Regions from separate parts of the Sporosarcina sp. FSL W7-1349 genome, predicted to be linked through region 2. Evidence: riboswitches for the same ligand, from Rfam matches in the RefSeq annotation. Region 2 holds a riboswitch; the other holds the start of a gene.

Region 1 (16,308 bases), 1.0 Mb from region 2:
CGGCAACCCCGACCAGCCAACCCCTCCCCATATTGTCAAAGCGTTGCAGGAAGCGGCGGAAGATCCGGCGACTCACGGCTATTCCCCATTCCGGGGAACGAAGGAACTCCGTCAGGCGGCGGCCGACTTTTACAAGCGGGAGTTCGATGTGTCAGTCGACCCGGAAACCGAAGTGGCTGTCCTCGGGGGAACAAAAATCGGAGTGGTCGAATTACCGCTTGCCATCATGAATGAAGGGGAATTATTGCTCCTTCCCGACCCAGGCTACCCGGACTATCTGTCGGGTGTGAGCTTGGCGGGCATTCGCTATGAAACGATGCCGCTTCTCGAAAAAAACGGCTTCTTCCCGGATTTCAGCAACTTGTCCGACCGTCAAAAACAAGAAGCGAAATTGATGTATTTGAACTACCCGAGCAACCCGACAGGCGTGACTGCCACCCTCCCGTTTTTTGAGGAAACGGTCGCATTTGCCAAGGAACATGACATTTACGTGTTGAATGATTTTGCCTACGGTTCCATCGGGTTTGACGGAAAGAAACCGATCAGCTACCTGCAGGCAGAAGGAGCGAAAGACGTCGGCATCGAGATGCTTTCGCTATCCAAAATGTACAATATGGCAGGCTGGAGAGTCGGATTTGCAATTGGGAATGCGGAAATCGTGGAAGCGATCAACTTATTGCAAGATCATTTATTCACGAGCGTTTTCCCTGCCGTCCAACGGGCTGCTATCACAGCATTGACGGAAAGCCAGCAATGTGTAGACGATCTGGTGGCACTCTATGAAAGCCGACGAGATGTCCTCGTTGCAGAATGCCGGCGGATCGGATGGGATGTTACACCGCCGACAGGCTCGTTCTTCGGCTGGTTGCCGATTCCGGAAGGCTACACAAGTGAGCAATTCGCAGATCTTCTTCTTTCCAAAGCTGATGTCGCCGTCTCGCCGGGCAATGGGTTCGGGGAGCACGGAGAAGGCTATGTCCGTGTCGGTTTATTGGAAAGTGAAGACAGAATCAGGGAAGCCATATCCCGGATTGAGAAACTCGGTTTGTTTTCATAAGTGATCAAAGAGTATCCATTAGCATGTGCTTGTTTTCGGCAGGCCGGACAATTTCTATGAGTCCGGCTTGCTTTTTTCAATTGACCCCTTCCTCTTTCCCCAAACGATCGATCAACGTTTCCAATAGTTTATTCAGCGTGTCGATGGAATCTTCCTGTGCCCCATTCCCTTGTTTCAATTCATCAATTTGTTGCTGGAGTTGGTCTAATTTTTGCTGTTACTGAGCGTCGGCAAGCTTATCTTCGTTGAAGGCGACGACAGCGCCAATATCCTGCGACCCTTCATCCATCTGCATCCTGTTGTCGTAAAATGGTGGTTGTCGGAACAAACTAATCGCTCCTTATTCTGGCTCTCCCTTATCATTTTACTATATGTGAATGAAGGCAATCTGGGAACCCAAGCGAAAGAGGCCGCCCTTTCATAAGGACAGCCTCTTTCTGCTTTTCTCACATATGTATTTCACCAAAGCATCGGCTTTTGCACCATTAGCCAAAGCATAAGGAGCAGCAGGCCAATGTACATCCAAGAAGTCGATCTAAGCCGATTCAAGACCTGTTGCTTATCGGTCGATTGTTGGAAATTTTTCAGGACACTTGTGAACCCCTTCGCCAAGAATACGACGGATACCAACATGATCGCCCATGTCAGCAGAATCCAGGATGAATACCAAGGCCATGGACCGATGATCAGTAAAACAACACCAGTGAAGACTAAAACATGACCTGCATGCATGACCATCCGGATGGTCGCTTGAATCACCGAGAGATAAGCGGATTCCACCTTTCGCTCGGCGCCGCGCAATCGCCGGATGATCGGCAGCAGGACGAATAATGGGCCGATGGACAAAACGGCACTGAACACATGCAAATAAACAAAGAGATTATAGATGCCAAACTTCATGACCTAGCGTCATTTCTGCACTGGGCTATACTCATGTACCCATACAGACATTGTCGGAAACCAAGGCATTTTTTCATGAATCGCCAACATCGCCTGCTTGTACTCTTCCACTGTCGAATACCCTTCCGTCTTCGCATCTTCATCTGTCAATTCACCCAACGTCTGGGAATAAAGCTTGTCGATCTTGAATTCATTTCCATTCAACACCATGATTTCTCCCGGGTAGGCATAGACCCCATTCCGCCGGGTCGCCGTCTTTTCCCCATTGATCACTTTTTCAACATCTTCAGGAATGGTGACGAGCCTTTCAATAGAGCAAGTTTTCTCAGGATAATTGTTAGTCATCTGTGTTCCCCCACTTTCAATTGATTGCCCATCCCATTATATCGGTATTCGGACTAATAATCGAGGGCTTACATCTCTTGTAACAGATTCGCCATTTCAATTGCGGAAGCCGCAGCATCCCAGCCTTTATTTCCGGCTTTCGTCCCCGCCCGTTCGATCGCCTGTTCAATCGTGTCGGTCGTCAGTACGCCGAAAATGACCGGGATCCCTTCCTGCAAGGAAATGGCCGCCACGCCTTTCGCAACTTCATTGCAAACATAGTCAAAATGCGGTGTCGACCCGCGGATGACGGTGCCTAGCGTGATGACCGCATCATACTTTCCGGACGTTGCCATTTTCTTTGCCGCAAGCGGAATTTCATAAGCACCCGGCACCCAAGCGATGGCCACATCCTCCTCGCTCACACCATGCCGACGTAACGCATCCTCCGCGCCGCTCAACAATTTCCCTGTAATGAATTCGTTGAAGCGAGCGACAACGATTCCAATCTTCAATCCAGTTCCGACTAAATGTCCTTCAAATGTCACTGTCATGTCATTTCCCCCTTAGCTGTGCAATAAATGCCCCAGTTTCTCTTTTTTCGTAGCCATATACTGTTTGTTTTCCGCTTTCACCGGCATTTCAATCTGAATGCGCTCTGTAATTTCCAAACCATGCCCCGCTAGGCCGGTGATCTTCCGCGGATTATTCGTCAATAAATGCATGGATTGCACTCCTAGGTCACGGAGGATTTGCGCACCGATGCCATACTCCCGTAAATCATCAGCAAACCCGAGCTTTGCATTGGCCTCCACCGTGTCATATCCTTCTTCTTGAAGTTTATAAGCCTTCATTTTATTGACAAGCCCAATACCCCGGCCTTCCTGCCGCATATAGAGCAAAACGCCCCTACCAGCCTTCTCGATTTGAGCAAGCGCGGCGTGCAGCTGAGGACCGCAGTCACAACGGCAAGAGCCGAACACATCGCCCGTCAGGCATTCCGAATGGACCCGGACAAGAACATCTTCCCCGTTCCCGATTTCACCTTTCACTAGGGCAATATGTTCACGTCCTGTCAATTTTTCAATATACGTGACAGCAGTGAACTGGCCGAAATCGGTCGGAAGTTGGACTTCCACCACACATTCGACCAGCTTCTCACGACTTCTTCGATAAGCAATCAAGTCCTGAATCGTCAGAATGACAAGATCAAATCGTTCTGCAATGAGATTCAAATCAGGGCGTCTCGCCATCGTTCCGTCTTCATTCATAATTTCACAAATGACGCCGACCGGTTCCGCACCTGCGAGTTTCGCCAGATCCACTGCCGCCTCGGTATGTCCCGCCCGTTTTAAAACGCCGCCCGGCTTGGCAATCAACGGGAAAATATGGCCCGGTCTTCTGAAATCAGAAGGAACCGCCTGTGCATCGAGCATGGCAAAAATGGTTTCCGATCGTTCAAATGCCGAGATGCCGGTGTGGCATTTCGCATGATCGATGCTGACGGTGAATGCCGTACCGTGCGCATCACTGTTCCGGTCCGTCATGAGAGGAAGGTCAAGCTGATTGGCTTTCTCCCCTTCAATCGGAACACAAATCAAACCTCTTCCTTCCGTCGCCATGAAATTGATAATCTCCGGTGTGGCAAACTGGCCAAGCGCCACGAAATCCCCTTCATTTTCACGGTCTTCGTCATCCACTACGATGATCGGTTTTCCTTTTTTGAGCTCGTCAATCGCCTTTTCAATTGTTGCGAACAAAGTAAAAGACCTCCTTTAACTGAGAAAACCGTTTGCGGCCAATGTTTCCATTGTTACGCCGCCGACAGCTTTCTCCTCTTTTTTTGCTAATAGCTTCTCCATATATTTCGCGAGCATGTCACATTCAACATTCACTTGTTCTCCTGCTTTTTTTGCGCCAACGATAGAGTCTTCCTGAGTAACCGGAATGAGAGAAATGACAAACCCATTTTCCGTCACTTCGAAGATGGTCAATGACGTGCCATCCACGGTCACCGAGCCTTTCGGAATCAAATAAACCGACAACTCGGGAGGAATGGCGATTTCCATATAGATGGCATTATCATGTCTTCGGATACGGATAATTTCACCAGTGCCATCTACATGGCCGCTGACAAAATGACCGCCGAACCGGCCATTGGCTGCCATGGCGCGCTCTAAATTCAATCGGCTGCCAGTGCGAAGTGTGTGAAGAGTTGTCGATTTCACAGTTTCGGGCATAACATCCGCCGTAAACTGATCGGCCGAAAAATCCGAAACGGTCAGACAGACTCCGTTCACCGCAATACTATCGCCTTTCTTGACGTCTTCAAGCACTTTGTGGCAACGGATAGCCAGTTTCAATGAATGCGGCCCTTGTTGAACGGATGATACGGTGCCGATCTCTTCTACGATACCAGTGAACACGGAACAGTCCCCTCCTTTCGAAACTGGGGGTCCAGTGTGAAAATGATGATTTGGACAGCACTGTCGCTTCCGACATAGGCTGTCCCCGGCGTCCTGAGATGCCGATCGAACAAAATACAGATAGGATACTTTCCACCATGGGGCAAACGGGTGGTGAGGAAAGGAATTTCATGAAGTACGGTTTCCACGTCAACCAAAATCGCATTATGGGTATGGCGGAGGTAATGGACATCGGTCCGTGAAGCTTCCAATGTGGTCCATTTGCTGTCCCCAATACGCGTGGAAAGGCGGCCATCGAGGGTGACGGCGACTTTCATGGTGACGTTCGGATTACCATATGTGATGTAGTGAATAAATGCCCGGTTCAACTGCTCTGCCTCTTCTTGTACTATACCGGTGACGACTTCCATTCCGGCATCCCGAAAAAGCCCGATTTCCTTCCCGTTAACGGAAGGACACGGTTTGACGGATGCCATAAAGACGCGACGGATCCCGTTTTGAATAAATGGATCCTTGTATAGCGGCGTTTTGCCTAGATAGACACAAAGTTGCGGCGTGTCATACGAATGGTCACTAATGAAATCCGCGTCTGCTTTCGCGAAAGCAGAAACTTCCGCTTGCGGCAAATCCGTACTCGCGTCGATGTTTTGTCCATTTTGCACACGGACGGCATCGACGAACGGATTCGGCAAGAGTTGACCTTCCGCGGTCCGCACTAGGTCATGAGCACAGTTCATTCTACATTCCGGATCCATGTACATTCCCCCTTTCAATGATTGAAAAGGGCAGAACGGATCGGGCATTGTACGTCAACCCAAATCGCTTCTCCCATCCAGACTGTTACTGTCGGTGCCGGAGTTTCACCAGCTCCACCGCCTTCCAAGGAGGAAGGACGGGTCACGGACTGACGAGCCATTGCTCGATCACCGCCGGTAAGGAATTTCACCTTGCCCCGAAGCGTTTGAATTGTATGTACATTACTAACGGTACCATATCCGTTTCTGTTAATCAAAATGCAAAGGAGGAAATAGTGGAAAAGAGCTAGTTCCGGGTGGGTTTCTGGTAATGGGGCGGAAGTTTGTGTAGAAATAGGCTTAGGGTGAATTCAGATACCTTTTGGGCAGACCTTTTGGGAAAACTCGCATATCCCTAGTGAACTGGTGCACCCTCATGGCGAACACGCACACCTAGAACTGGGAATAGTACACCTGCGGGGGAAACTCGCATATCTCCAGTGAACTGGCATACCCTCACGGCAAACTCCCACACCTTGAACTGGGGCTGGCACACCTGTCTGGAAAACTCGCATACACTCTGCCAATTCGAAATTTTACCGTCAAGTTCATAGTTTTATTCGTCACTTTTGCTCACTTATTCGTCACTTTTATTGATTTATCCGTCACAATCTCAATTTTAATCGTCACTTTCAATATTTTATTCCCGAACCAGGAGTTTTGACCCATAACCGTGTGAAAGGCGCTATAGCATTCTTCAGGAAAAAATGGTTGAATGCCGGTTTCTTGCACCCATTGCTAAGTTGCTTGCACTAAGCACCAGGTTTCTTGCACTCCAACCGTATTTGATTGCACTCAACTACCGATTACTTGCGTAGGCCCTTCAATCGCTGCCAGATCTTATCTTTCTTGCACTCGACACTTAGTCGCTTGCACCCAGCACCGGATTCCTTGCAATCCCACACTATTTCCTTGCCCCCCCCTCGCTTGCCTTACACTCTTTCTTCCCACAAAAATAACCCGGACTGCTTTTTCCGCAGTCCGGGCCCATTTGAAATTTATTCTTTTAGGTCTTCAATGGAGTCGATGTCCATATATGTCGGTACGACCAATCCGATTCTGACGCCTTCCAGATGAGTGCCGAGTTCTTCGTACTTGCCTTCGAATTTATCAGCGTATGTTTTGTGCGTCAATGGCAGCCAAGCCGCTAAGGATGCGTCCGCGCTACCGTCGGATACCGCTGTCCAAAGTGGACCGGCTTCGACTTGGGTCAATGTTACATTGTACCCCATGTCCTCTAGAACCAACTTCATGACGTTATGGCTCGCGATTTCACTATCCCATGCAACATAGGCCAGAGTGATTTTATCGCCGTCCACTTTTTCGACGCCTTCTGTCCATTCCGCTACTTTATCTTCATTCGCATCAATCCAGTTTTGAGCAGCTTCTGCTTCTTTTTCGCCTTCCTGGATCGCTACCATCACTGCTCCCATGTCCTCCTCCGCCCATTTGAAGTTGGACAGAATTTGGTAAGCTTCCGGCATATCCTCTTTCAATCCAAGGCGAGCGATTGTACGGATTTGTTCTTCCCCGCCGTACACGCCTTTTGGATCCTCTAAATATTTCAAATCAAATTTCGCGAATTTCCAGTGTGGAGTCCAACCTGTTACGATGATCGGCTCTTCTTTGTCATACGCTTTTTTTAAGGCAGCCGTCATAGCCGCACTGGACCCGGATGTGACATCCCAGTCTTTGAGGTCGTATTCCTCGATTGCTTGTTCCGTTGCCTGCATGATGCCTGCTCCTGGGTCAATTCCGGTAATTTTGTACTTTACGGATTCACCGACCGAACTGCTGCCCGAAGTATTTTCCGGATCGCTGCTCGATTCATTATTGCCCTTATCATCACTGCCGCAAGCTGCCAAGCCAAGTGCCAACAGCGCGGCTGTTCCTAATCCAAGTACCTTTTTAGTTAAAGTCATTCTGTGAGTCCTCCCTTTTTCTTCTTACCTGCATGTTGGGTGATCCGATCCAAAATAATTGCCACGATGACAATGGATAACCCGGTTTCAAACCCAACACCTGTTTTCAATTGTGTCACGGCCCGGTAGACTTCCTCCCCAAGCCCTGGTGCACCTACCATGGAGGCGATGACTACCATGGATAATGACAGCATGATGCTTTGATTGACCCCCGCCATGATTGTCGGTTTGGCGAGCGGAATCTGCACTTTGCTCAACCGTTGCCATGTTGTCGATCCATACGCTTCGGTCGCTTCAATCAAATCCTTCGGCACTTGCTGGATGCCCAGCATTGTCAAGCGGATCGTTGGCGGCATCGAGAAGATGACCGATGCCACGACGCCGGGTACGACGCCGATATTGAAAAAGAAGATCGCTGGCAATAAATAAACGAATGCTGGCATCGTTTGCATGAGGTCCAAAACCGGATTGACCACATTCCGGACCGCCGTCTTTTGCGAACCCCAAACACCGATCGGAATCCCGATGATGAGTGCGAAGAACACGGATGTCAATACAAGCGCCAGCATTTGCAACATCGGATACCAGTAACCTAAGTAATCGATGAACAACAGGCCGACCAAAGTGAATATCGCGATGCGGCGTGTCGATAAAAACCACGCCAGCAAGGAGAATAGAACAGCGAGTAGAATCGATGGCACCATGTTCAGCCACTCTACTGACCCTTCCACAATCCCCGCCAAAAAATCGGCGACTCCATCAAACACAGAGCCGAACGTCGAAACGAGCCAATCAATGCCGTTATCGATCCAATCGGCAAAAGGCAATCGAGGTAATAATTCATTCATTTCCATTCACCTCCCCGTTCGCTTGCTCAGCCGAATCGATCGTGCCGTTATTATTGATAAACTGATTGTCACCTGACAGCGCTCCAATCAGTGCACCACGAATGATAATCCCTTCCAATTTCCTTTTCTCGTCTATGACTGCAACCGGGATGATAGCCGTCGAAACGATATCGAATAGATCTGTCAAAACCGTATCTGCTGGAATCATCGGGAAATCGGAAATTAAAACATCTTCCAATGTTTTTCCTGTTTCCACTGCTTGCACCGCGTCCTGTGCAGTAACCGCACCCAGTAAGCGGTTACCGGAGTCTACGACGTAAATGGATGAAATGCGGAGACGCTTCATAAGTCGCAACGCAACCCGTGGCCCCCGATCAATTTGCACCGTGTCCGCTTTTTTCATAATATGGCCCGCCGTCAACACTTTGGACAAGTCGACGTCTTCAACGAAACGTTCCACATACTCGTTGGATGGGCTCATCAGAATCTCTTCTGGCGTCCCGACTTGGACGACTTCCCCATCTTTCATCAATGCGATGCGGTCCCCGATTCGAAGCGCCTCATCAAGATCGTGGGTAATGAAGATGATTGTTTTCCCCATATCATGGTGAAGCTGCAGCAATTCATCCTGCATATCTTTGCGGATCAACGGATCGAGCGCACTGAACGCTTCATCCATCAATAAAATATCCGGACCGTTGGCAAGGGCTCTCGCCAAACCGACACGCTGCTGCATCCCGCCGCTCAATTGTTTCGGAAATTGATCCTCATAGCCTGCAAGGCCGACAAGTTTCAATGATTCCAAAGCCTTCTCCCGACGTTCCTCTTTGGACACTCCCTTGATCTCCAAACCGTATTCCGTATTTTCCAGGATTGTTTTATGCGGAAAGAGGGCAAAATTTTGAAAGACCATGCCGATTTTATTCCGCCTTACTTCCCGGAGCTGTTCTTTGTTCATCTTGACGATGTCTTCGCCGTCCAGCAGAATTTCTCCCATTGTCGGATCGATCAGCCGGTTCAGCATTCGGACCAATGTCGATTTTCCGCTCCCGGACAGTCCCATGATGACAAAGATTTCCCCTTCGTAAATATCGAAGGACGCATCATTGACCCCGACCGTCGCCCCGGTCGCTTGCAAGATCTCCCGTTTGCTCTTTTGTTCCTTCAGCATTCGGGCAGCACGCTTCGTGTTTTTACCGAAGATTTTCGTTATCTTTTTCACTTGTATCTTTTTGACAAGACTCTGGTCACTCATTTGTACACTCCTTACCTTTTGTAAACCTGCGAACCTAATCAATTATAGATGTAATCAATTTGAAATACAACCGTAATTTCCGAATGAATTGTTTGTACGGTAAAAACTGTACGAACCATAATAAATATAAATTGATTTTTTTGGGAAACTATAATACGCTAGATTGCAGCGATAACAGTGGAGGTAACGCTTTATGGACGGTAGGGAAAAACTTGATAAAGCCCGGGAACGGATCATTGAAACCATTGCCGAAAATATTCATCTCTACGGTCTGACACCTTCATCCGGTAGACAATACGGTGCCATGTATTTTCATGATGAACCATTGACTCTAGATGAAATGACCGAAATGCTCGGCATGAGCAAAACTAGCATGAGCACATCCGTACGAGCTCTTTCCGATTTAAAATTGGTGGAACGCGCCTGGAAACGGGGCGTCCGAAAAGACCTGTACCAAGTGAAAGATGATTGGTATCAAAGTTTCATTGATCTTTTTTCGATAAAATGGAGGAGGGCCATTTCACTCCATTCCGTTGCAGTCAGGCGATCATTGAAAGAATTGGGCGAACTGTTGCAGGACGAATCGATTGATGACGATCTGCGGAAAAGCGTGGAGAAGGATATAGCGAAGCTTGAATACATGCGGGACTATTATGATTGGCTCGATCGATTGGTCGATGCGTTCGAAGATCATGAAATCTTTGACCTTGTTCCAATTGATAAAAATCAAGATAAATGATAAAAAACGGCAGACGAGCCAAAGCTTGTCCGCCGTTTTTCTATTGGTTCACACTACCTCGGCAGGCACCGGTATTGAACCTGCCATTTCAACATCCTCTTTCTCCTGTTGCGGTTCGGGTACTTGGAAGAATTCCGCGTTGGAACGGAGCGTGTCAGATAATGCGGCCAAATCCAGCCCCGCCTTTTCCACTTGCACCATTGCCTCATGCTGTTCTTGGAAAGAATGCAGCATTCGAACGGCATTCTCTTTATTTTTCAGGGAAACTTGTTCCACTTGGACGGTCGCATTTTCGAGCAATGGGACTGCCGTTTCCAATGAATGCAGATGATCAGACATGATCAACAGCTTTTCATTTAAAGTTCTAATCTGGACAGCAGCCTCATGGAAGTGTTGCCCATTTTCCATCGTGACGAGTTGGAAGATCCCCCCTTTTTCTTGCATCGTTTCCACATTCGAAGCCGAATCGTGGACGCTCTGTTCCATGCCAATCAGCATGCCTTTGATCTTCTCGGTGGCGACATTCGACTGTTCCGCCAGTCGCTGCACTTCATTGGCCACGACTAAAAAACCAGCACCCGCATTTCCCGCACGCGTCGCTTCGATTTTTGCGTTCAGCGCAAGCATCCGTGTCTGATCCGTCAAATGCGCGATCAAGTTGACGATTTGGTCGACGGATTCACACTTCTCTTGAAGCTCCCCGATCGTCTGCACGACTTGGCGCATGCTGTCAAAAAAGAGCTGCATGGAATCGGCAGCCGCTGCAACCGACGTTTCTCCCGTATTGGCGACCTGCTCCGTCCTTGCCGACAAGCGGGAAACGTCTTCCATCTCTCCGAAAAGGCCATGCAATGATTCCTTCATATGAAGAAACGCCTGTTGTTGCTGAGCAGACACCGACACTGTCTCATTCGCTACGGTTCCCAATTCAGAAACGATTTCTTTCACGAGTTCGTTTTTATCCAACAGAACAGTTGAATTTTCTTGTAAATGCTCGCCCGTACTTAAAAGTCGGGTGCTCGTTTCTTGCACCCCCGCCAACATTTGCGACATGCTCGCAATCATCATATGAAAACTTTTATTCAACGAACGGATTTCGGGGATATTGGATTTCGCAGTCAAATCCACCCGCAAATCCCCTTCCCTTACAATGCGCATCTTCTGCTGCAGTTGAATCATCGGATTCGTCATATTCCGGATGATCCATGAGATCAATAGGATCCCTAGCAGGAGAGATATGATAATGGTCACAAAGACGAAAACCGCCATTTGCTGTGTAGCGGCCAAGTAATCGCGATCCGGGATGGCAATGATGTACTCCCCGCCTAATTCCTGGATTTCAAAAAAGCTCATCGTATAGGGCTCGCCGCCAATTGTTTCATGAAGTACCCCTTTGCGTTCTTCCTTGATCTTCTTCAAAACGGACGGGGAAATTGGCAAATCCCGGCTTTTACTTATTGAAAAAGGGGTCAGCTTTTCCCCTTCCAAATAAAACATATCCGCGTGATAGCCGGATTGAATCAACGAAACATGCTGGCGCTTGACGACCGCTTCCAGCTCACTCATAAATCGATCGCGATCCCCAACATGGGCAAGCATCAACGTTTTGGCCAAATCATTAATAATATGGACTTCCCTTTCCAAGCGGGAGGAAACGAGATCGATCGTATTTTCTTTTGATTTCTCATATGTAACGAATCCGATACATGTTGTCGACACAAGTAAAATGGAGGAGATGGCCGTCATGAGACGGTATTTGAATGACCACTTCGCCTTTGTGATAGCTGGCAGCCTTTTCAAACGAACGACCCGCATTCCCTTTAATTTCTGCATCCATTTCCTCAATCCAAAAACCACCCTCCAGGAATATATACTCAATTTTAAAATAGGATTATTGAGCCTTTGTAAAGAGGTTGTAAAGAAATGATATGGTTTTGGAAATGCTAGGCAGGATGGACTGGTGAATCTAAAAAACCCTCTGACATTTTAGGTCAGAAGGTTCTCCCTTTATTTCACTTCAACAGTATGTTCTTCGTGTTCATGCAGCCCGTCTTCATTTTCTACATGGATTTGGATATGGAAAGTGCCCGGTTCTGCAAAAGTATGTGTCGCTGTGTACTCGCCAGCCTGGGTCTCTTCTGCGTCCACCCAATCTTTTTCATTTTCGTTTCCTTCATTCCAAATTTCATAGCGGACGTTTGCTTGGTCCAATGGATGGCCGTCCATTTGGAGGTGGACCATCAATTCTTGCTCTTCCTCCGCCGCGACAGCTTCCGGTTTCACGAAATGCATGGAAAACCCATCCGCATGGCCGTGCTCATGTCCATCTTCCTCTTCTTGAACCGCCTCATAGTTGCCACCGTCACCGACTGTCACTTCTTTTTTCGGCATCGTGTGCATGCCCCTTGCATCCACGTGGACTTGGATGTGGAATAGGCCGTCATGGTCGAATGTCGTTTCGGCAGTGTACAGCCCCTCTTTCGCATTCGTCGAATCCATCATGACACTGTCATCCTTTTTGCCTTCTTCCCACACTTCAAACACCACTTTATCCGCATCTTCCACTTTTTCTTCCCCTTGCGTCACAAGCGCTTCCATCTTCACCGTTTCTCCGGTCTCCACTTGCTCTGTCACGGTCAACTCGACCGCTATCGGTAAAATCTCTTCCGGTTCGGTGCTCACTTCCGGTTCTTCATTTTTCCCGCAAGCGGCCAATACTGCAAGGGTCATTCCGATCAATAACCATCCTATAATCCGTTTCATCCGTCTTCCTCCTATACCATTTTTCTTCCCGTAAATCGGTAACTTCAGTATGATTATAAAAGAAAGTTGCGAACTATTGGTGAAGAATCGAATTTCATATAGTTTTCACAAATGTATTAGACACTAAAGGTAAAAGAACTGCGATAGAAATGAGGTATGGCAGATGAAGCAAACGACAATCTTAATCATAGACGATGAAGAGCAGATGAGGAAACTGATCCGGACCTTCCTTGAAAAAGAAGGCTATGCGGTCCTTGAAGCGTCGGACGGGATCCAGGCCTTATCTCTCGTTGAAAAGGAAGAGCCCCATCTATGTATGGTGGATGTCATGATGCCCTATATGGATGGTTTCACCTTTGCCAAGGAAGTTAAACAGATTTCTACCGTCCCCATCATCTTCCTATCTGCGAAAGGCGAAGAATGGGATAAAATCCAAGGGCTGAAATTGGGAGGGGATGATTATATCGTGAAACCTTTCCTCCCTGGCGAACTGTTGGCACGCGTGGAATCCGTCCTACGCCGGACATATCAGCAACGTCAATCCGAAGATGTTTTACGAGCTGGGCCACTTGTCATCAATCAGACATCCCACACAGTCACCTTGAACGGCAAACCGCTCACGTTGACTCTGAAAGAATTCGGGGTTCTGCATCTTCTAGCCAGCAACAAAGGCCGCGTCTATTCGCGGGAACAATTGCTCCATCTTGTCTGGGGCGATGAGCATCAAAGCAGCGAACGGACCGTCGATACCCATATTAAGACATTACGCCTGAAGATGGGGGATGACGGACAAATGATCGAAACGGTTTGGGGAGTCGGTTACAAGTTCGAGGTGTAATGATGAAAAGCCTGACATTGAGCAAGAAAATACTGATCGTCCTTCTGACGAGCATCGGATTCACTATCTTATTCTCCTTCTTTTTCATTCATTATCTTTACTCGGAGCTCTATTTGGACAGTATTGAAGAGTCGATCATCTACCAAGGGAAACGGACAGCATCCCATTATCACTACGGGGAATTAAGTGACGAGATCATTGACAAGATCCGATGGTATAACATCGTCTCGGAATATGAAATTATTGTAGTGGATAATTTAGAGGAGCTCTCCTCCTACTTCCCCTACAAGATCAATTATGAAACGTTGGTGGATGAGGAAGACCGCGCTCAATTGGAAAGAGGGACCTATGTCGAGAAAAAAGGGTATGTGGAGGAGTTGAACCGGGACATTTTGGGTGCCATTTTTCCGATCAAGGGAGAAGACGGCCTCATCGGTTTCATTTATATTTATGTACCGCTTGCCGCAATCCAGGACGTTTTCCGGGAGAGCATCCCCTTACTCATCATTGTCGGTTCCTTATTCTTTTTCGTCCTGTTCCTAGTTGTCAATCGGGCATGGCACTCCCTTTTCAAGCCTTTGAAGGACTTACAACAACTTTCCTACGAGGTGTCCCAAGGGAACTACTCCAACCGGATCGAGGCGGAGCGGGATGATGAAATCGGCCAACTGACGAAAGCTTTCAATACGATGAGTCTGTCCTTGGAAGAGCAGGAAGAACGAAAAAAGGAATTTACTTCGAATATCGTGCATGAATTGCGGACCCCTTTGACTTACATTTCCGGCTATACGCATGCGTTGAAGGAGAAAATCTATTCCTTCCCGGAGGAAGCCGAAAGTTATTTGCAGACGATGGAGAAAGAAACTGAGAGGCTGAACAAATTGATCTATGATTTGGCCGATCTCAATCATTTGCAGCAAGATCTTTATACGATCGATTGGCAGCCGATTGCTGTCGCTCAGTTATTGTATGATACGCTGGATTTATTCAGCATCCATCTCAAGGAAAAAAAGCTTCTTCTCGATTTGCATTTGGAAGAGGATCCGATCTTGTCAGGCGATCCGAAACGACTTCAACAAGTGTTTTACAATACGTTGGACAATGCCATCAAATATTCGCTCGATGGCGGCAGGATTTCGGTCACTTTGAAGGAAGAGGCCGATTCTATCGTGTTCCAAGTGACAAATGGCGGAACCGTCATTGATGAAGAAGATATCGAAAGGATCGGGGAGCGTTTCTTTCGGACGGATAAAGCGCGGAATCGGACAACTGGCGGAACCGGTTTAGGCCTTTCCATCGTTAAGGAAATCGTCCGTTTACATGGAGGCTCGTTACAGATTGCGAGCAGTCCCGACAGCGGGACGACAATCACAATTCATTTGCCTGGTATGAACGCGGATGAGGAAGGGGTGAAATAAGGTGAGTCAACGGCTATTGCATCCTTTATTATTGCTGTCCACTCTTCTACTTATGGCGGGTTGCGGTTCCGAAATGGCTCCCGGCAGAGAACTTGCCCCATTTTCATTCACGGACCAGGATGGTCGATCGTTCGGTACAGATGAATTACAAGGGCATATTTGGGTAGCGAATTTCATCTTTACCAATTGTGAAACGGTCTGCCCTCCGATGACAATGGAGATGGCCTCCTTGCAAAAGATGGCCGAAGAAAATAGCCTGGATATACAATTCGTCACCTTCACGGTCGATCCGGATGTAGATTCTCCCAAAGTACTAAAAAAATACATCCAGCACTTTACGGAAAATGAATCGAATTGGCATCTGCTGACCGGGTATTCGCAGAAAGAGATTGAAAAATTTGCTCTGGAACAGTTCCAAACCATTGTCCAAAAGCCGAAATCTTCGAATCAGGTCATTCATGGAACGAATTTTTATTTGATTGATCCGAATGGGCGGTTGTTGAAAGAATACAATTTTGCGGATGACTCCTATCGGGAGGACTTGCTGAAAGATATGGAACGTTTGACCCGGTTGGATTCATGAACCGGTTTTACTTGATACTATGCTCTCCATTTTTGTATAGTGGACATACACCTGAAGGAGGGCTGTCATGGATCCGATCTTATCCAAAATCGAATATACGATTGTGGACCGGAAGACCGTCTGGCATGAGCAGACGTTTATCCGGTCCAGTCATCACGTCACCTTAACCCGACAGGCCATTGCAACCGGCAAAAATACATTTCATTTGAGAGAGGTGCTCGATCTGTCTTACCGCCCTTTTTCGGGAGGCACCGGCCTATTTTATCTGCATACAATTCAAGGTGTCTTCACCTTCACGGTCGTCGAGGATCCGTCCAGTTTCATGGATCTATTCGAACAATTGAAATCCGGCTTTACCTCCTTCTGAACATTACAAAATCGGGATAGGGATTGTTTAAAATCCATCCATTGTTGGTATAGAAGAAATAGCAACTACCATTG
Region 2 (16,308 bases):
CTTCCTTCTTACATAAGGCTGGGTGAGCATTTCCGGGGATAGAAAGATAAATTTATACATATGCAGCTGGTCAATAATTCGCTTTTTATCGGAAAAGGAAAGAAACGAATTTAATGCCACAACCCGCTTTTCCCCGTTCTTCTTCATAATCGCCACTTGGTCCTCCATGAGAGCGACGAGAGGTGAAATGATCAGGACCGTTCCTTCGTTTACATAGGCAGGCAGCTGATAGCAAAGCGATTTCCCCATGCCGGTCGGCAGAATTGCGATCGTATCCTTCCCGTCCACGATATGTCGGATGACGTCTTCCTGACCGGGCCGAAACCTTTCATACCCGAAATGGGCTTTAAGTGCTTTCCGTAAATCCATCTGCTTCCCTCCCCGTCCGCGCGCCTAAGATGAGACGCAATTGAAAATAGGTCAATGAGTCAAACTCCATCTTTAACGGTCGGAGCCGTTTCGTCCCCAGTTCTTTCGCCTTCTCAATCACTTCGTCGACTACTCCTTCCTGGACGAATTGAACTAAGGGGAAAGAGGGATCATTGATGGCCATCTCCACGAAATGGTCTTCGATCGTGCTCATTTTCAATCGGCGTGCTGCCGCAATCTCCTCCATTTTCATACCACTGTCGAACATCCGCTTCGTTTCTCGGGATGAATCAGTTAAATAGGAAGTCACTTTGACATTTTCAGCCATAAAATGTAGGAGAGGCAGATCCGACGATGATTCGATCACCCGCAAAATCCGATGCAAGCCCTCTATGAACAAAAGGTGGACATCGAAAGGATCCAATTGAAACCGTTCCCCCAACTGGTCCCACGTCCAGCCGCTCAACCGATAGCCTGCCAGCCGATGGATGAAAATAGCCTTTTGGCGATCATCCATTCCGCTGCGCCGCAAGACTTGCTTCAACTCATCTTTAAGCCGCCCGGCAAAGGCAGGATCCTGGATGGCGGGCTTGGCAAGGAGCCGCCTGACATGATGCTGGATGTCCCGGTCTTTTTGAACAGGCAAGAAGGATGGCTGCCCAGCCCGGAAATGGGATAAGGTCTGAACGGTCAGCGAGAGCCTTCCGAAAAAAATCATCTCTCTTCCTTGGTAGTCCATCCCGCTGAAATGGAAATCAGGCAAACGTTCCGCCGCTTCCCGTCCTTTCGCACTCAACGAGATGAGCGACTCAGGGGATGCCGAGACGAGACCATCTTGTTTCAGGACTTCCACCGCCTTTTCAAATTGCCCGGCCGGCAACTTCGGCAAGAGACCGAAAAAACTCTTCACCCCATAATACTTTACATCTTGTAATGTTTGGCCCGAGCGCTTGCCCCGCAACAGATGGAAACTGGCAGCTATCGTACGCTCGCCATCCATCTTGCATAGGATCCCGAGTAGAAGCATCGGTAGATTCAATGATTCATCCCCCCTTTCACCAAGCGTAGTTGGATTCTATTGTATTTCTATCATTTACCTTTTCAGACAATTGATGAAAACATAAAGCCTCTTCGGATTAGCCAATTTGCGGACGCTAGGATTTGATTGTTGAAAACTAGCGGCAACATCATTAGAATAGAATGAGAACTAAATCGTTTTTTGTAGAAAAGAGGAGAGAAAGACTATGTCAAAAAAATATACCATCGTCGATCAGGACACATGCATCGCATGTGGAGCATGTGGTGCCGCTGCTCCGGATATTTATGACTACGACGATGAAGGGATCGCTTACGTTATCCTTGATGATAACACGGGTACTATGGCGGTTCCAGAAGAATTGATGGATGATTTGGAAGATGCGTTCGACGGTTGTCCGACCGACTCGATCAAAATGGCGGATGAACCATTCGATGGCGATCCATTAAAATATGAATGATGATAAAAACCGCGTCCCTGCAAATGGGACGCGGTTTTATTTTTATATCGTTACGCAGACAGCTGCGCTTTTTGTTGGATGATCCATCTCTCCATACTTTTGAATAGTAATAGAGAAACAGCAAGAAGCATGATGCCTTTGATCAGGTTGAAAGGCAAAATCCCTAGGACGATCATGGAGTAAAGTGCATCTCCGGACATGACCGGCATGTTAAGGAAATACGTGTACATCGGCAAGAAGAGGGCGTAGTTTAATACGCTCATACCAACGGCCATTGTGACAGTCCCGGCGATTAAACCGGCAGCCAGCCCTTTCGTACTTTGGAATCTCTTGAAAATCCAGTAAATTGGCATGATGAAGAGGATTCCAGTCGTAAAGTTGGCGATTTCGCCGACAGGCACGCCTGTAGGACTTCCTGACATGAACCAGTGCATGATGTTTTTGATCAATTCGACTGCGATTCCGCCAACCGGCCCCATTGTCATAACTGCAAGGACAGCCGGAATTTCACCAAAGTCGATTTTCAAGAATGCCGGCAAAGCAGGCAGCGGGAAGTTGAATTGCATCAGAATTGTACCGATACTTCCCAGAATTGCGATGAGAATCATCTTGCGTAATTTGTTGTTCTTCATTGTTTCCTCTCTCCTTTTGCGATTCACTTCAAAAGAGGAAAGGTCGCCCAGCTTGTCATTCACGAAAAACTCCCTAAAGCAATACGCTCCAGGGAGTTGAAAGGCATACTTAAGAAACATGGTCTCGGAACCTAGTGAACAGTCAGTCGGCTGCATAATTGCAATGACTTTGCAGGGCAAACAACTTATAGCTTACCCTCTGTTCCTGGATCCACCGAATTCCAGCTTAAATAAGCGCCCTTTTTTGTGAAGTACACAAAAACAGGACTGCACCTTCACCTTCTCCCATCCAGACTATACTGTCGGCTCCGGAATCTCACCGGAATCAGCTGTTACGCTCGCGGGCTAAGAAATTACTTTCCATTTCCGCCGGTCGGGAATTACACCCTGCCCCGAAGATGAATCAATATTCTTTTACAATTCTCATTATATACGAACCTTCTTGTTTTGTAAACAATAAAGTTTACCTACGTAAGTAAATAGTTTTATTTATATAAAACAAACTAAAGAAACTGAAATTACCAAACCGTCGCTTTCCGTTACAGGCGGACGCTTTCCGCGGGCACGGCTTCAGCCAATCGAACAGCGTAGGGTTCGATTTGCCTTAATTTCTGCGCACTTTGCAGAAATTAAGGCATCCTGTGCTGCCAAACGCTACGCTTTTTGGCGCAAAAGCCGTTCTTCGTGACGGCTTTCGCTACGCTCCTGCGGGGTCTTCAGCTCGTGCTGTTCCCGCTGGAGTCGCCGCCTTCCACTCCAAGCAACTGGAGTCACGAAGTACAAATCATTTGTTCGTTCTATATAGTAGCAGAAATCCCCCTGCATGCCAAAAAAATAGGGGCTATCCGTCTGTCCGGACAGCCCCCTGTTTATGATCCATCGTATTTCATTCCGGCAACAGCATCGGATTGACGCCGGCCGGTTCGGGTAAAACTTCGGTCAGATCGTACTTGGAATAGTGATCTTGCACTGTATGATTGAGTTTGACCACCATATCATAATTATTCGCCGTCAACATGAAGCCCTCAATCAAGTCCGTGGCGGCATCGGGTTCCATCCCTTCCAAGTCCAACGGCTCCTTGAACGAAATCGTCACGATTCCTTTCGTGACTTCTATATCATAATCGACGGTTTCAGGAACAATTACGTCGACCAAATCATTCGGGGATTCCTTCATTGCTTGCAATGCGCTTTCCACATCATCGAACGGGATGCCGCCGCTCGGCACAAGATACGTGGCCCCTGTTGGCATCGAGTATTTATAATACGGAAGCGGGCGCTTCCCGGCTGTCAAAGGAATCGGCTCTTTCGTCCCTACTTGGTCAAAAGTGGCTGGATTTCCCTTTTCATCGATCGTATTTAGCCGCTGATGATCGGTAAACGTTTCAATCACTGTATTGTTATACACTTCTAATGCGGAGGAAGACATGTCATATCCATGATCCGGCGGCACTTGGTGATTGATATCATCGACTGCATCAATGATCCCGCCGATATACGGATGATAATCATCGAATCCAAGCTCTTCTTCCGGAATCTCCGAAGCATATCGATTGTATATTCTGACGCTATCCTGTTCGCCGCCCGGAAAGTCTTGGGCAAAGCGCTCTTCAGAAATCAAAAACGTGATAGGGATGACATGGGCCTCATGTGTTAACCCAATTCGGAATGGATGGTAACCCGCCAATTCATCGGCCAACACAATATGGCTTTGGGCCGCCATGTCGAGTGAAGAGATGGCAGCGGACTCTGCCTGCTCCGAGCTGGAGGCGTCCATCGCCTTCTCCTGCGAGTTGTCCTCAAATGTTCTCATCTTCATATTTTGCGACTCAGCTGCCTCGTCGTTCATCGCCCCCTCTTCATTGCGGAGCATGGATGGGATGAGTAAACTAAGAACGAGAACAGCTGCAACGGTTACTACCGCGGGCATCCATTTAACGAGAGACTTTCGACGGTTCGGGAGGGACCTTTCGCTATGCTGCAATCTTTCATCTTTCCGTAAACGATCCAGGATTTCAGACTTGGAACGTTGATCTTGGACATCCGGCATGCTGTCCAGCAACTTTTCAATCTTGCCTTCATCCCATTTCTCTTCAGTCATTCGGTCTCCTCCCTTCTGCCGAACGGGCATGTAATTTCTTTTGCAACGCCTTGATGGCACGATGCTGTGTTGTTTTCACTTTCCCTTCCGTCCAGCCGAGCGCTTCGGCCGTCTCTGCTATGGATAAGTCTTGAAAATACCGCATGACGACAACCATTTTCTGATCGCCTGTGCATGTGTCCAACGCTTGCAGCAGCTCCTTCATCTCATCATTCAGTGAGACGAGTTCATCTGGGAGGATGCCAGTGGATACGAGCTCGCTCTTTTCCCAGTCGAACTTATCGAATAAATGCTTTCTTCGGACAGCGGATTTCCTAAAATGATCGATTGCCACATTTTTCGCTATCGAAAAAAGCCAAGTCTTTTCAGAACTTTTCCCTTCAAATCCGGCATATGCCCTAAGTACCCTCACATATACCTCATGCATCAGATCCTCGGCTTGATCACGGTCGCCCGTCAAATAGATGAGGAATTTGAACACATCGTGATGGTATTCATCATAAAGCCGGTGGAAAACGGAGTCGTTCATCCAATCCCCCCGTTCAATGGATTAGTCGTTTATCAATTAAAAATGTTACATTCTTTTCAACGGCAGACGGCAAGTGAATACTGTCCCTTTTTCATCTCCGCGCCGTGCCGAAATGGCTCCGCCGTGGGAATCGATAATATTTTTAGCAATTGCCAGGCCAAGACCCGTCCCGCCTTTTTTCCGGGTTCTCGCCTTGTCCGCCTTGTAAAACCGTTCAAATATGAAAGGCAAATCCTCTTCCGGTATTCCGATTCCCGTATCGGATACTGTGATTTCAACCGCATCCGTCTTTTTAGCAATGCCGAGATCGACATTTCCGCCTTCGGGAGTGTGCCGGACCGCATTGTCGATCAAGTTCGTGAATACCTGCTCTAGCCGATCCGCATCGACGTGGAGGATGATATCGTCCTCTTCCGGATATTGGAAAGTCAATTCAACATGGGCATCCCGTGCAATTTGCGAGAACTTATGCAGGACCCTGCCTAGGAACGGAATCATTGGGACATCTTCTTCATACAGTCGCATATTGCCGGATTCCATCCGGGCCAAATCGAGCAGGTCGGTGACGAGGCGTCCCATCCTCATCGACTCATCATGGATAATCTGAATCATCTCGTTGCGCTCTTCTTCATTTGCAATGACATCGTCCAGTATTGCTTCACTATACCCTTGCAGCATGGAAATCGGCGTCCTCAGTTCGTGGGATACGTTAGCGATGAAATCGGAACGCAGTTTATCCAATTTATGCTGTTCGGTCATGTCCCGAAAGACGACAACCGCGCCGCGGATGCTGTCTCCGCTATACAATGGACTGAGGGAGATCATATAAAATCGACCGCCGAGCTCCAATTCATCTTCCACTTCTTCTGCAAAGGTAACGACATGATCGAGCATATGGACGACTTCCGGTGGAATGGTATCATCCATTTTATCGTTTTTTGCGTACCAATTTTGAAGCATCCGCTCTGCTTGCGGATTGCGTAGCAAGATGGTGGCATCCCGATTGAACGTGATGACAGCGTCGGTCATCGATGTCAAAATGCTCGACAGCTGCTCTTTTTCCTGATTGATCAATTCCACATGGTATTTCAGCTGCCTCCCCATCTGGTTGAACGCAGTTGCCAGCTGGCCGATTTCATCATTTTGAAAAACCGGAATCCGCGTGTCGAAATTCCCTTTCGCCAGCTCTCCCGCCGCCTGCCGCAGCCCCCGCAACGGCGATGTAATGCGGGTCGACAGGAAAAACGCAAAAAAGGTCGTCAGGACAAACGCAATCAGTGCAGATAACAGGACGATATGTGTCGTCCGCTGGGTCGTTCGATGAACTGCATCCATGTTCTGGTAAATGATGACCGAACCGACTTGATCCTGTCCATCTTCAAAAGGAAATCCTAGAACAAAATATTGTTCCATCACATTCGTCTCTGAATTGGAAGGAAGAATCATCTCCTTCAACACGGGTTCTTTCACTTCTTCGTCAAGGGAGTACAAAGTGCGGTCTTCCAATATTTTCTTCTCGATTGGTTCCGTATTCAGCCCCGAATGGAAACTGTACTTCAATTCTCCACTCGGACTGACGATCATGGCACTTTTTTCATCATCAAGAATATCATGGATGATCATTTGCATGGAAGATTCGCTATCATGGTCCACTACGATTTTGGCAATCGTCGATGCTTCTCGCCACAACGAATCCTCCGCCTGCTTCGCATGGAAATTACTCAGGAATTCCAGAAGCAGGACAGTGACGATGAAGAGGACAAAGGAAACGAGAAGCAATATGGTGGCCCATAGCTTCCCGACGATTGAGTTCCATATTCTATTCATTGAACACGCTCCTTTACACTGTTTTATAGCTAAACCGCTGTTCTAATGCTTTTTTTATCAATATGTACCCGTATAATTTCACCAATTGGCACTTTATTAGTTACGAAAGAACCCTTCGCACTTTTGAGCCCGATTCTTTTGATTGTCCGTATTCAGTATACCTGATAACGCCCGACCATTCCGCATTTTTCTATAATTAAAGTCTATCTTCCTATGATGGCAATAAAAAAGAGGGGCAAAAGCTAAAAACGGCTCACGCAAGGTGAGCCGCTTTAAAACCTATATCCCATTTTAGAACCGTCAACGGTTTCATTATTCTTGCGGGACCTCGAACTTATATCCGACTCCCCATACTGTCACAATCATTTTAGCCGCCTGATCGGAGACGCGGCTCAATTTTTCACGCAACCGTTTGACGTGGGTGTCAACGGTCCGTAGATCACCGAAAAACTCATAGTGCCAGACTTCTTTCAATAGTTGTTCCCGATCGAACACTTTATCCGGAGATTTCGCCAGGAAATAGAGAAGTTCGTATTCCTTCGGCGTCAGGTTCACCTCTTTCCCTTCCGCAGTCACGCGGTGTGCATCGTGGTCGATCGTCAATTGCGGGAAGACGACCAAGTCTTTCGATGCAGACGAAGCGACAGCGCCCGGGAAGGCCACGGATCTTCTGAGGATCGCCTTGACGCGCAACACGACTTCCCTCGGGCTGAACGGTTTCACGATGTAATCATCCGCCCCCGATTCGAATCCGGATACTCGGTCCGACTCCTCTCCTTTAGCTGTCAATAAAATAACCGGTGTCATGATTTTCTTCTCACGCAGTTCCTGTAACACTTCCATCCCGTCTTTTTCGGGCATCATGACATCCAGCAAGATGCAGTCATATTGTTGAGCCAACGCTTTTTCCAGCGCCTCCGACCCGTTCATTGCCTCGTCAATTTCATACCCTTCACGGGTTAAATACATATTCAACAAACGAAGAATCCGTTCCTCATCATCCACCACTAACAACTTCACTTTTTCTTCCATCATTCCATAGCCCCTTTCCATAATATCCGACCAACCCTAACAAACTTTTCTATTTCCATTGTACAAGTCGCTTTCTAAAAAGGCACGCTATAACTGAAACTGCCTTCCTGGCAATCGAAAAAAAGAAAAGGACTGCCCCATCGTGAAACAAAGGGGCAGTCCTGGTCAATCTTTATGCGTATGAATGCAGACCCGCAATGATTAAGTTGACGGCAATCAGATTGAACATAATGATGATGAATCCGATGACCGCAAGCCAAGCGGACTTTTCCCCTTCCCATCCGCGAGAGAGCCGCAGATGAAGGAATGCCGCGTAAAACAACCAGGTGATCAATGCCCATACTTCTTTTGGATCCCAACCCCAGAATCTGGCCCACGCTTCATGTGCCCAGATCATCGCAAAGATGAGTGCGCCGAGCGTAAAGACCGGGAATCCGATCAACACCGAACGGTAGCCGATCTCATCCATCAACTGCAAATTCGCCTTGCGCGCAAACGGCTGGAATAGCATGGCAATCGGCTTCCGGAGAATTAGCCGGAGAAGAATATACAAAACAGTCCCAATTGCAAATGACCACACGAACGTCGTCAATGTCTTCGCATTGATGACAGGAGGCAGTTCAGCCCATGGCGTCATTGCGTCCGGTGTCAGCGCTTCGTATTCATTCATGCCGAAGAGCGGCGGGTAATTGTATGTGATTTTGGCCGGCTGTTCATTTTTGTCGATATAGCTGAAATCCGCTTCATACCCCATGAGTTTGAAAGTCGATGCTGATAGGACAAAACCGATGACAATCACTATGACGAACATGACTGCCTCGAGCCAGAACCGCTGTTTTGACTTTTTCGTCATATCGACATTCTTCATTAAATATATCAATCCGGCAACCGCACTGATGGCCAGGATCGATTCACCGAGCGCTGCCGTGATGACGTGAATTGTCAACCAATGACTTTGCAAGGCGGGAATGAGCGGCGTCACTTCTTTCGGGAACATGCTCGCATACGCGATGATCAACAACGCGATCGGCAATGCGAAAAGCCCCAAAGAAGGCGTGCGGTATAAGAAAAATATGAGGATGAACGCACCGACGAGCATCATGCCGAAAGCGGTCGTGAATTCGAACATATTACTGACAGGCGCATGTCCCGACGCAATCCATCTTGTTATAAAATAACCGATATGTGTAATGAACCCGATGATGGTGATCACAATACCGATCTGGCCCCATCGATTATTTTTATACGACGATTCCGATTTCGCACCTTTTACCGCTCCGCCAAAAAAAGCGGTCGCAATCAAATAGGCAACGAAGGAAATTTCCAGGAGCGTCGCACTGATATTCGCTAAACCCATTACAGCGTATCCCCTTCCTCTTCACCTTTGGCCTCTTTGTCTTGCCGATCTGCATAGGCCGGCAACTCCGATACCTCTTTCACTTTGTCCAAATCCTTCTTCAACGAGAACCAGTTTTTATTCGTATGAGCGGCAACGAGCATCTTTCCATCCGCTCCTTTTTGCACCCAAATCCTTCTATGGTTCCAGTAGGATCCTTGGATGACACCGATCATGAAGATGATGCCCCCTAGCAGGAGGATCGGCAAAGTCTTGTCTTTCCGAATCGTTAACCCGGACTTATCCCGTGTTTCAACTCCACGGAAGCTGACTTTGTAATCATTCTCTTCCACTTCAAACGTATTCCGGATGGCGACAAAACTTCTTTCGCCTTGTGGGTTTGCAGGCGTGACCATATTGAAAATGAAGGCCGGATTATTCGGAGCCGGGGATTTTGAAACGAGTTCTCCATCTTTGACGCCGTCATAATCAGGATAATATTCAAGCAAGTCCACACGTGTATCCTTTGCAAGTTCATAGGTGCGTTCCGGGTTTTCAAGATCTACTGTAAATTCGCCGAGTGATTTGTCGCTTGCTTTCTCTGTCAGTTGAAAGGTCATGGATTTTAACTCATCCAAGCCGTAGGACATTTGGAAAACACTATAGCCATCGAATTTCAATGGTTTGTTTACAGCAATCGAATAATCGGTCATTTTTTCAAGCTGATCCGCTTGTCCAGGCAAGGAACCTTCCGCCTGCTTGTACAACGTCACATCCGTTTGGTAGGTTTTCACGATGCTGCCTACCCGGTCCAGCGCTTCGCCGAATACCGCATCCGCTTCTTCTTTTGAGTAGTTTTCCACAATGAATTCATTATTCTCTAAATAATACCCGTCTGCGCCCTTGATAGGACGAACTTCTCCTTCGCGGATCCACATCGTTTCATCGACATAAAACCCTGGAAGGCCGCGCAATAGGACACCAAACAAGAAAATGATCAAGCCAGTATGATTGACATACGGACCCCAGCGGGAAAAGCGGTTTTTCTCCGCAAGTATAGCACCGTCCTCCGTTTTTACGTTATAACGGAGCTCTTTCAGTTTCTCTTCCGCTTTCTGCAAAGAATCATCCGGATCGGCCACAGCGCCTTCCCCGAAAATACGCTGTACTTTCATGAAGGAGGTATGGCGCTTCGTCCGCTGTCTTTTTAATGATTTGTACAGCGGTACAACCCGGTCCACACTAGCAATAATGATGGAGATTCCGAGCATGCCGATCAGCACCTTGAACCACCAGCTGCTGTACATATCGTGAAAACCGAATTGATAATAGATCTTGCCGAAAAAACCGTAAACCCGTTCATAATAAGCCGCTACTTCGACTTCTGAACCTTGATCGACTGGGATATAATCTTTCTGCGGAAAGATCGTTCCAATGGCAGAAGTGGATAAAACTGCGATGATGATGCCGATGCCGACTTTAACACTTGAAAAGAAGTTCCATATTTTATCCACGATGGACCTTTTATACGTCTGGGACCTTCTTGCCGCCCCTTCATACCGCATGTCGACGAGTTCACTTTTTTTCGTCTCTTCCGTCTGAGGTCTCCCACATCGCTCACAAAGCACTGTGCCAAATGGATTTTCATGACCGCACTGGCATTTGATTTTGCTCATATTGAAATAGACTCCTTACTTCGGTTGAATGCGTTCCATGAATGACCGGATCACTTCTTCGCTCATTCCTCTTTTTTCGATATGGACGATTTTCCCGTCTTTATCAATTAATACAGTCGTTGGCAATGGTCCAATATTATAGACTTCCATGACGCTTTTGTTCTTGTCGATCGCAATTGGGAATGTCAACCCGTATTGATCTCGGAATGACTCGACTTTCAATACCGGTTCCGCAATATCCACTGCCAAGATTTGGACACCTTTGTCTTTAAAGTCCTGATATTGCTTTTCCATATGAGGCATTTCCTCTTTGCACGGCGGACACCAAGTTCCCCAGAAATTCAGGAATACCCCTTGGCCTTTATAATCGGACAGGCGATGCTTATTACCATCCAAGTCGACAAGCTCGAAATCCGGAGCCTTGTCCCCGATTGCCAAGACTTCCACCTTCTCTTTCGAGGCTATTGAATAGATGACTGCCGAAACGAGCACTAGTAGAACAATCGTCCTGATGATTAGACGTTTTCTTTTTTTATCCATCATCGACATACCCGTCTCCTCCTATTGAAAAATAAGTTCCGTATACCATTATAACAAAATGATCGCCTCGGAATCCGGACATTCATGAAAGGATTGTGAACGTTTGCGTTTGAGGAAATAATTAACTTATAAATCACATTCATGTTAACCGGCCGAATCCGGGAGAGTTATCCGATTTTTCCTGTTTCGGCCAAAACACGCAACTGCTTCACCTCATGCGTCGTCAGCTGGCGGGACTCCCCGGCATTCAAGCCGTGCGTCGTCAGCATGGCGAACGACTCCCTGCGCAGTTTTAAAACCGGGTGGCCGATTGCATCGAACATCCGGCGCACTTGACGGTTCCGACCTTCATGAATCGTAATTTCGATGAGCGCCGTTCCGGCCTTCTTATCGACAGTCTGCATTTTTACATGGGCAGGCGCCGTCTTGCCGTCCTCCAGCTCAATTCCTCGTTCCAATTTGCGCAACGATTCCCGGGTCGGAATTCCTTTCACTTTTGCAATATACTTTTTCTTGATGCCGAATTTCGGATGAGTCATCAAATAAGAAAAATCACCATCATTTGTCAAAATAATAATACCTGACGTATCATAATCCAGACGCCCGACCGGGAAAATCCGCTCCTCGACTTCCGGAAAAAGATCCAGCACGGTTTTTCGGCCTTTTTCATCATGGACCGTCGAAATGAAGCCGCGCGGTTTATAAAGTAGATAATAGACAAAGTTTTCTTTGACGAGTTCCACGCCTTCTACTTCCACCCGATCCGAATTCGTTACTTTCGTTCCGAGTTCCGTAACTTTGACGCCATTCACTTTCACTTTTCCATCCAATATCAATTGCTCAGATTTTCTTCGTGATGCTACGCCCGCTTGCGCCAGCACTTTCTGTAGTCTTTCCAACTGAGTCACCCCGTCCTTCATACTGAAAAAAATTATGTCACACTTTGCGTAAAATGAAAAGAAGACCGACCTGAATCCCGTCGTCTTCCTTTCCTTTGGACCTTATTCGATTGTCAACGCTTCTGCCGGATAATCACATCGGTAGCTACGATCGGTTCATTGTCGAAAGACACAGTCCATATACCCGTGGCGGTCGGACGTTTGCCGCGTGGAATCTGGACCAGATTCGACAGTTTTGCCTGCTCCCCTTTTTTCATCAGTAGCTCGATCGGTTCCTCCAATTCCGCTTGTACACCCGGGAAGATTTTATAGACACCCTTTTTGGCGATGGTGACCCGTTTATATGTCGAAAACGCCTTGTCGGCCAAATCCAGATGGGTGGTCCAATCATCCGGATCATTCAATGTCACAACGATGATTTTTTTTCGATCTTTCTCGAAATAGGTGGCCAATGTCCGGCCGGCCGCCTTCGTGAAGCCCGTCTTACCGGCAACCGCTGTCGGCTCGGAATGGAGCAGCCGATGTTTGTTCTGCCAATGGTACGTATTCTCCTCGTTCTGGTACACATGCTTCTTCGTAGTAGCGATTTCACGGAACGTTTCATTTTCCATCGCGTAGCGCAGCATCAGTCCTGTTTCATACGCAGTGGAAAGATGCTGTTCATTATGCAGGCCGGAAGGGTTCGTAAATACGGTCCGATCCAACCCGTGGAGAATCGCTTTCTCCTGCATCAGCTGGACAAACCCCTCTACCGAACCACCGGCATGTTCCGCCAACGCATGCGCGGCATCATTTCCCGAACGCAGCATCAGCCCGTAGAGCAACGTCTTATCCTGGACGGCCGTCCCACTTTTTAAATAAATGGAGGAGCCTTCCGATGAAGCTGCCGCCGGTGATATGGTGATTTCACCCGACTCTACGCCGCTTTCGAGATACGTGAACGCGGTCCAGATTTTCGTCAAACTGGCAATCGGCAATGGCGTGTCTTCATTGCGCCCATCCAGCAGGCGTCCCGTTTCCGCATCGATAACCGCATACGCTTGCGCAGCCGATGCATCCACAGGCTTGCCCAGCATGAACCAGGCGAAACATACGGTCAACAGAAGTGCCCGTTTCAAAAATCGGTCTCTCCTTCCTCTTCCATCGAGAATGCTTCTTGGAACTTGCTCATGAACAGATCGGCATCTTCCGTTTCCTCTTCCTCCCCTTGCAAAAGCGGCGGAAGATCGGCAATCGAACGTAGGCCGAACCGGTCCAGGAACAGATCTGTCGTTCCATAAAGGATTGCCCGCCCGGTTCCTTCCGAGCGCCCTTTCTCCATAATATATCCTTTGGCGATCAATGTATGAATCGGACCTTCCGATTTGACGCCCCGCAAGTCGTCGATTTCCACACGCGTCACCGGTTGCTTATACGCAATGATGGCCAGCACTTCCAAGGAAGCCTGTGTCATCGATTTAGGGGAAGGATTTTCGAGCAACCGCTTCATATCATCGGCAAATTCCGCTTTCGTGACGAGCCGATAGGCACCGCCGAATATTCTCAGCGTAATGCCGCTATCCGGACGTTCTTCATAGCTTGCATGCAAGCTCTCCAATGCCCGCTCGATTTCTTCCTCTCTCCGATCGGTCAAAACCGTTAACTGGGAACGGGTCAATCCTTCATCCCCCATTAAAAATAAAAAGCTTTCCACCATACCAACTAATCGATCTTCCACGTCCATTTTCAAACATCCTCCCGGCGGACCGACACCGTCAGCCTGTCAAAATTCTGCTGCTGTTCCACAATGACATCCCTTCTTTTCATCAGTTCCAATAATGACAAAAAGGTGAGGACCAATCCAGGTGCATCCCCTTCCTCGAACAGGGTATGGAAATCACAACGGCCTCCCCTCGTTTCCAAGGTCGCCATGATGTCATCCATCTTCTCACTGACAGATTTCTCGTTTCTTGTTATACTGGCCGTACGAGGCGCCCGCAATCTTTTACGTTCCAGCATTTTCTGGAAAGCCCCGATCAGGTCGAAGACGTTTAATTGTTCCTCGGATTCGCCAATACTAATTTCACCAAGCGCCGACAAATCTTCGGGCGGTTTCGTGAAATGGCCAGAACGTTCCTCCGCGGACTCTTTCAAGCTGATGGCCGCCTCTTTATATTTGCGGTATTCGATCAATCGAGCTACCAATTCATCGCGGGGATCGGGTTCCATTTCAAAATCGAACTCTCCATCAGGTTCCTCCCCTTCATGGACCGGCAGCAACATCTTGCTCTTAATCTCGATCAATGTTGCCGCAAGTACAAGATATTCGCTCAGTTCGTCCAATTGGAGGACCCGCATAGCATGAAGATGTTCTATGTATTGTGCTGTCAATTCCGCCATCGGAATATCGTAAATGTCGATTTCCAGCCGGTTGATCAAATGCAAAAGGAGATCCAGCGGTCCTTCGAAGACTTCCAGTTTCACTTTATAGGACATTATGTACTCGCCACCTGCCTGTTATACAAGATTGAACACGTTAGGAATGATACTATGCATCCACTTCATCATCCACTATTCGTAAAGTTTATTGTGTATTTCAATGGGAATCAAGATTATTTTGAATGCCACGAAGTGTTGGAGGAATATTGGAAATCCCTTCCGGACGGAAACAAATCCCATCCATTGCCAGCCTATATCCTGTTAGCCACGGGACTCTATCATTGGAGGCGCGGGAACGAGGAAGGGGCTTTGAAGACGATCCGGAAAGCCGAAGACAAATTCCGGACGTTGCCCGATGAACATCCGGTGTTTGCCGAGGAGATCGACTTTTCCCGACTGCTGCAGGATGTCCGGCAGAGCGTCGTCCGGTTGGAACAAGGTTCGGATTTCGAGCCGTTTTCGATTCTCATTTCGGATCGCTTGCAACAGCTTGTCGACGAGGCGAAGCCGTCCATGGACCTTCTCCCCGCCGACAGTGATGATGTCATTTATAAACATATGCTGCGGGATCGGAGCGATATTCTCCTGGAACGCGAAGAAAAGAAGAAGGGCAGACGTTAATGTTCTGCTCCTTCTTCTTTTTCATTACACTTTTCTATAAAGGATTCGGTCTCCATGGTGGTCCGACATACTTTATCAGGAAACTGGGCGCGGACCCGCCTCACCATCTCCTGCCCGATCCCTTCCCCACGAAAGGACGGATTGACGGATAAATGTTGGATCGTATACTCATCCTCATCCATTTGCAGCCCGATCAGTCCGATGAAATCTTCATTTTCCTTCAGCAAATACAATTGCCAGCGGCTATCCGTTTCATACTGATGGATCAAGTCTTGCAATTTCTTCACATTTTTATCACCGGGCATGTAGGAGAGCAAACCCATAGCAATCTTTTCATACGTTTTCTTATACCGTAAAAGCATCAAATGATCCCTTCTTTTCTGAAAATCCTTCGTCAATTCGATCGACAAAGACTCACAATGGCAAGCCATTCACCTTTCCCTTCTTCGCTTGGCGAAAGCCTGGATTCACTGCGTTTGAAGATGCGGCATGATGAAATACCAGTACGCCGCCCCCCAAAGGCAGGCGGCGATCAGGATAAACAAAAAGAGAAAGATATTCCTTTTTTTCAATTGACTGCCCCTCGTTCCATCGCTTGAAGCGACAGATCCAGCCGGATGAGATCCTCATAAGTCTCCCGACGGACGGCGAGTCGATGTTCCCCGTTCTCGCAAAAGACGACCGCCGGCTTAGGAAGCCGATTGTAGTTGCTTGCCATGGAGTAATTATAGGCCCCAGTGCAGAAGATCGCGACGATATCTCCTTCCGTAGGGGAAGCCAGAAACGCCTCTTCGATCAATTTGTCACCCGACTCGCAGCATTTTCCGGCAAT

What was found. A riboswitch is a leader RNA that binds a small molecule or an ion and turns the genes downstream of it on or off. The one in region 2 is predicted to bind FMN.
Region 1: it holds a riboswitch for FMN, as region 2 does, so the genes downstream of both, MKY41_RS00485 (bifunctional diaminohydroxyphosphoribosylaminopyrimidine deaminase/5-amino-6-(5-phosphoribosylamino)uracil reductase RibD) here and MKY41_RS05570 (ECF transporter S component) in region 2, are expected to answer to the same signal.

What each region holds. Positions count from the first base shown of each region.
Region 1 is NZ_JBBOOK010000001.1:80,453-96,760, reverse strand. Features, by position in the region: gene MKY41_RS00520 (pyridoxal phosphate-dependent aminotransferase) at 1-1,057, shown strand, start outside; gene MKY41_RS00515 (hypothetical protein) at 1,269-1,481, shown strand; gene MKY41_RS00510 (DUF2269 family protein) at 1,517-1,957, opposite strand; gene MKY41_RS00505 (ASCH domain-containing protein) at 1,967-2,302, opposite strand; gene ribH (6,7-dimethyl-8-ribityllumazine synthase) at 2,371-2,835, opposite strand; gene MKY41_RS00495 (bifunctional 3,4-dihydroxy-2-butanone-4-phosphate synthase/GTP cyclohydrolase II) at 2,848-4,041, opposite strand; gene ribE (riboflavin synthase) at 4,057-4,707, opposite strand; gene MKY41_RS00485 (bifunctional diaminohydroxyphosphoribosylaminopyrimidine deaminase/5-amino-6-(5-phosphoribosylamino)uracil reductase RibD) at 4,689-5,462, opposite strand; FMN riboswitch at 5,524-5,671, opposite strand; gene MKY41_RS00480 (glycine betaine ABC transporter substrate-binding protein) at 6,500-7,423, opposite strand; gene MKY41_RS00475 (ABC transporter permease) at 7,420-8,271, opposite strand; gene MKY41_RS00470 (quaternary amine ABC transporter ATP-binding protein) at 8,264-9,526, opposite strand; gene MKY41_RS00465 (GbsR/MarR family transcriptional regulator) at 9,720-10,265, shown strand; gene MKY41_RS00460 (methyl-accepting chemotaxis protein) at 10,314-12,110, opposite strand; gene MKY41_RS00455 (FixH family protein) at 12,273-13,028, opposite strand; gene MKY41_RS00450 (response regulator transcription factor) at 13,192-13,866, shown strand; gene MKY41_RS00445 (sensor histidine kinase) at 13,869-15,284, shown strand; gene MKY41_RS00440 (SCO family protein) at 15,337-15,867, shown strand; gene MKY41_RS00435 (hypothetical protein) at 15,935-16,234, shown strand.
Region 2 is NZ_JBBOOK010000001.1:1,109,030-1,125,337, forward strand. Features, by position in the region: gene MKY41_RS05555 (RecQ family ATP-dependent DNA helicase) at 1-369, opposite strand, end outside; gene MKY41_RS05560 (helix-turn-helix domain-containing protein) at 347-1,408, opposite strand; gene MKY41_RS05565 (ferredoxin) at 1,614-1,865, shown strand; gene MKY41_RS05570 (ECF transporter S component) at 1,916-2,497, opposite strand; FMN riboswitch at 2,771-2,901, opposite strand; gene MKY41_RS05575 (hypothetical protein) at 3,182-3,409, shown strand; gene MKY41_RS05580 (hypothetical protein) at 3,384-4,598, opposite strand; gene sigX (RNA polymerase sigma factor SigX) at 4,591-5,127, opposite strand; gene MKY41_RS05590 (ATP-binding protein) at 5,173-6,954, opposite strand; gene MKY41_RS05595 (response regulator transcription factor) at 7,267-7,986, opposite strand; gene ccsB (c-type cytochrome biogenesis protein CcsB) at 8,159-9,343, opposite strand; gene resB (cytochrome c biogenesis protein ResB) at 9,343-10,998, opposite strand; gene resA (thiol-disulfide oxidoreductase ResA) at 11,014-11,538, opposite strand; gene MKY41_RS05615 (pseudouridine synthase) at 11,706-12,437, opposite strand; gene MKY41_RS05620 (D-alanyl-D-alanine carboxypeptidase family protein) at 12,551-13,555, opposite strand; gene scpB (SMC-Scp complex subunit ScpB) at 13,552-14,160, opposite strand; gene MKY41_RS05630 (segregation/condensation protein A) at 14,163-14,912, opposite strand; gene MKY41_RS05635 (DUF309 domain-containing protein) at 14,967-15,476, shown strand; gene MKY41_RS05640 (GNAT family N-acetyltransferase) at 15,473-15,907, opposite strand; gene lysA (diaminopimelate decarboxylase) at 16,045-16,308, opposite strand, start outside.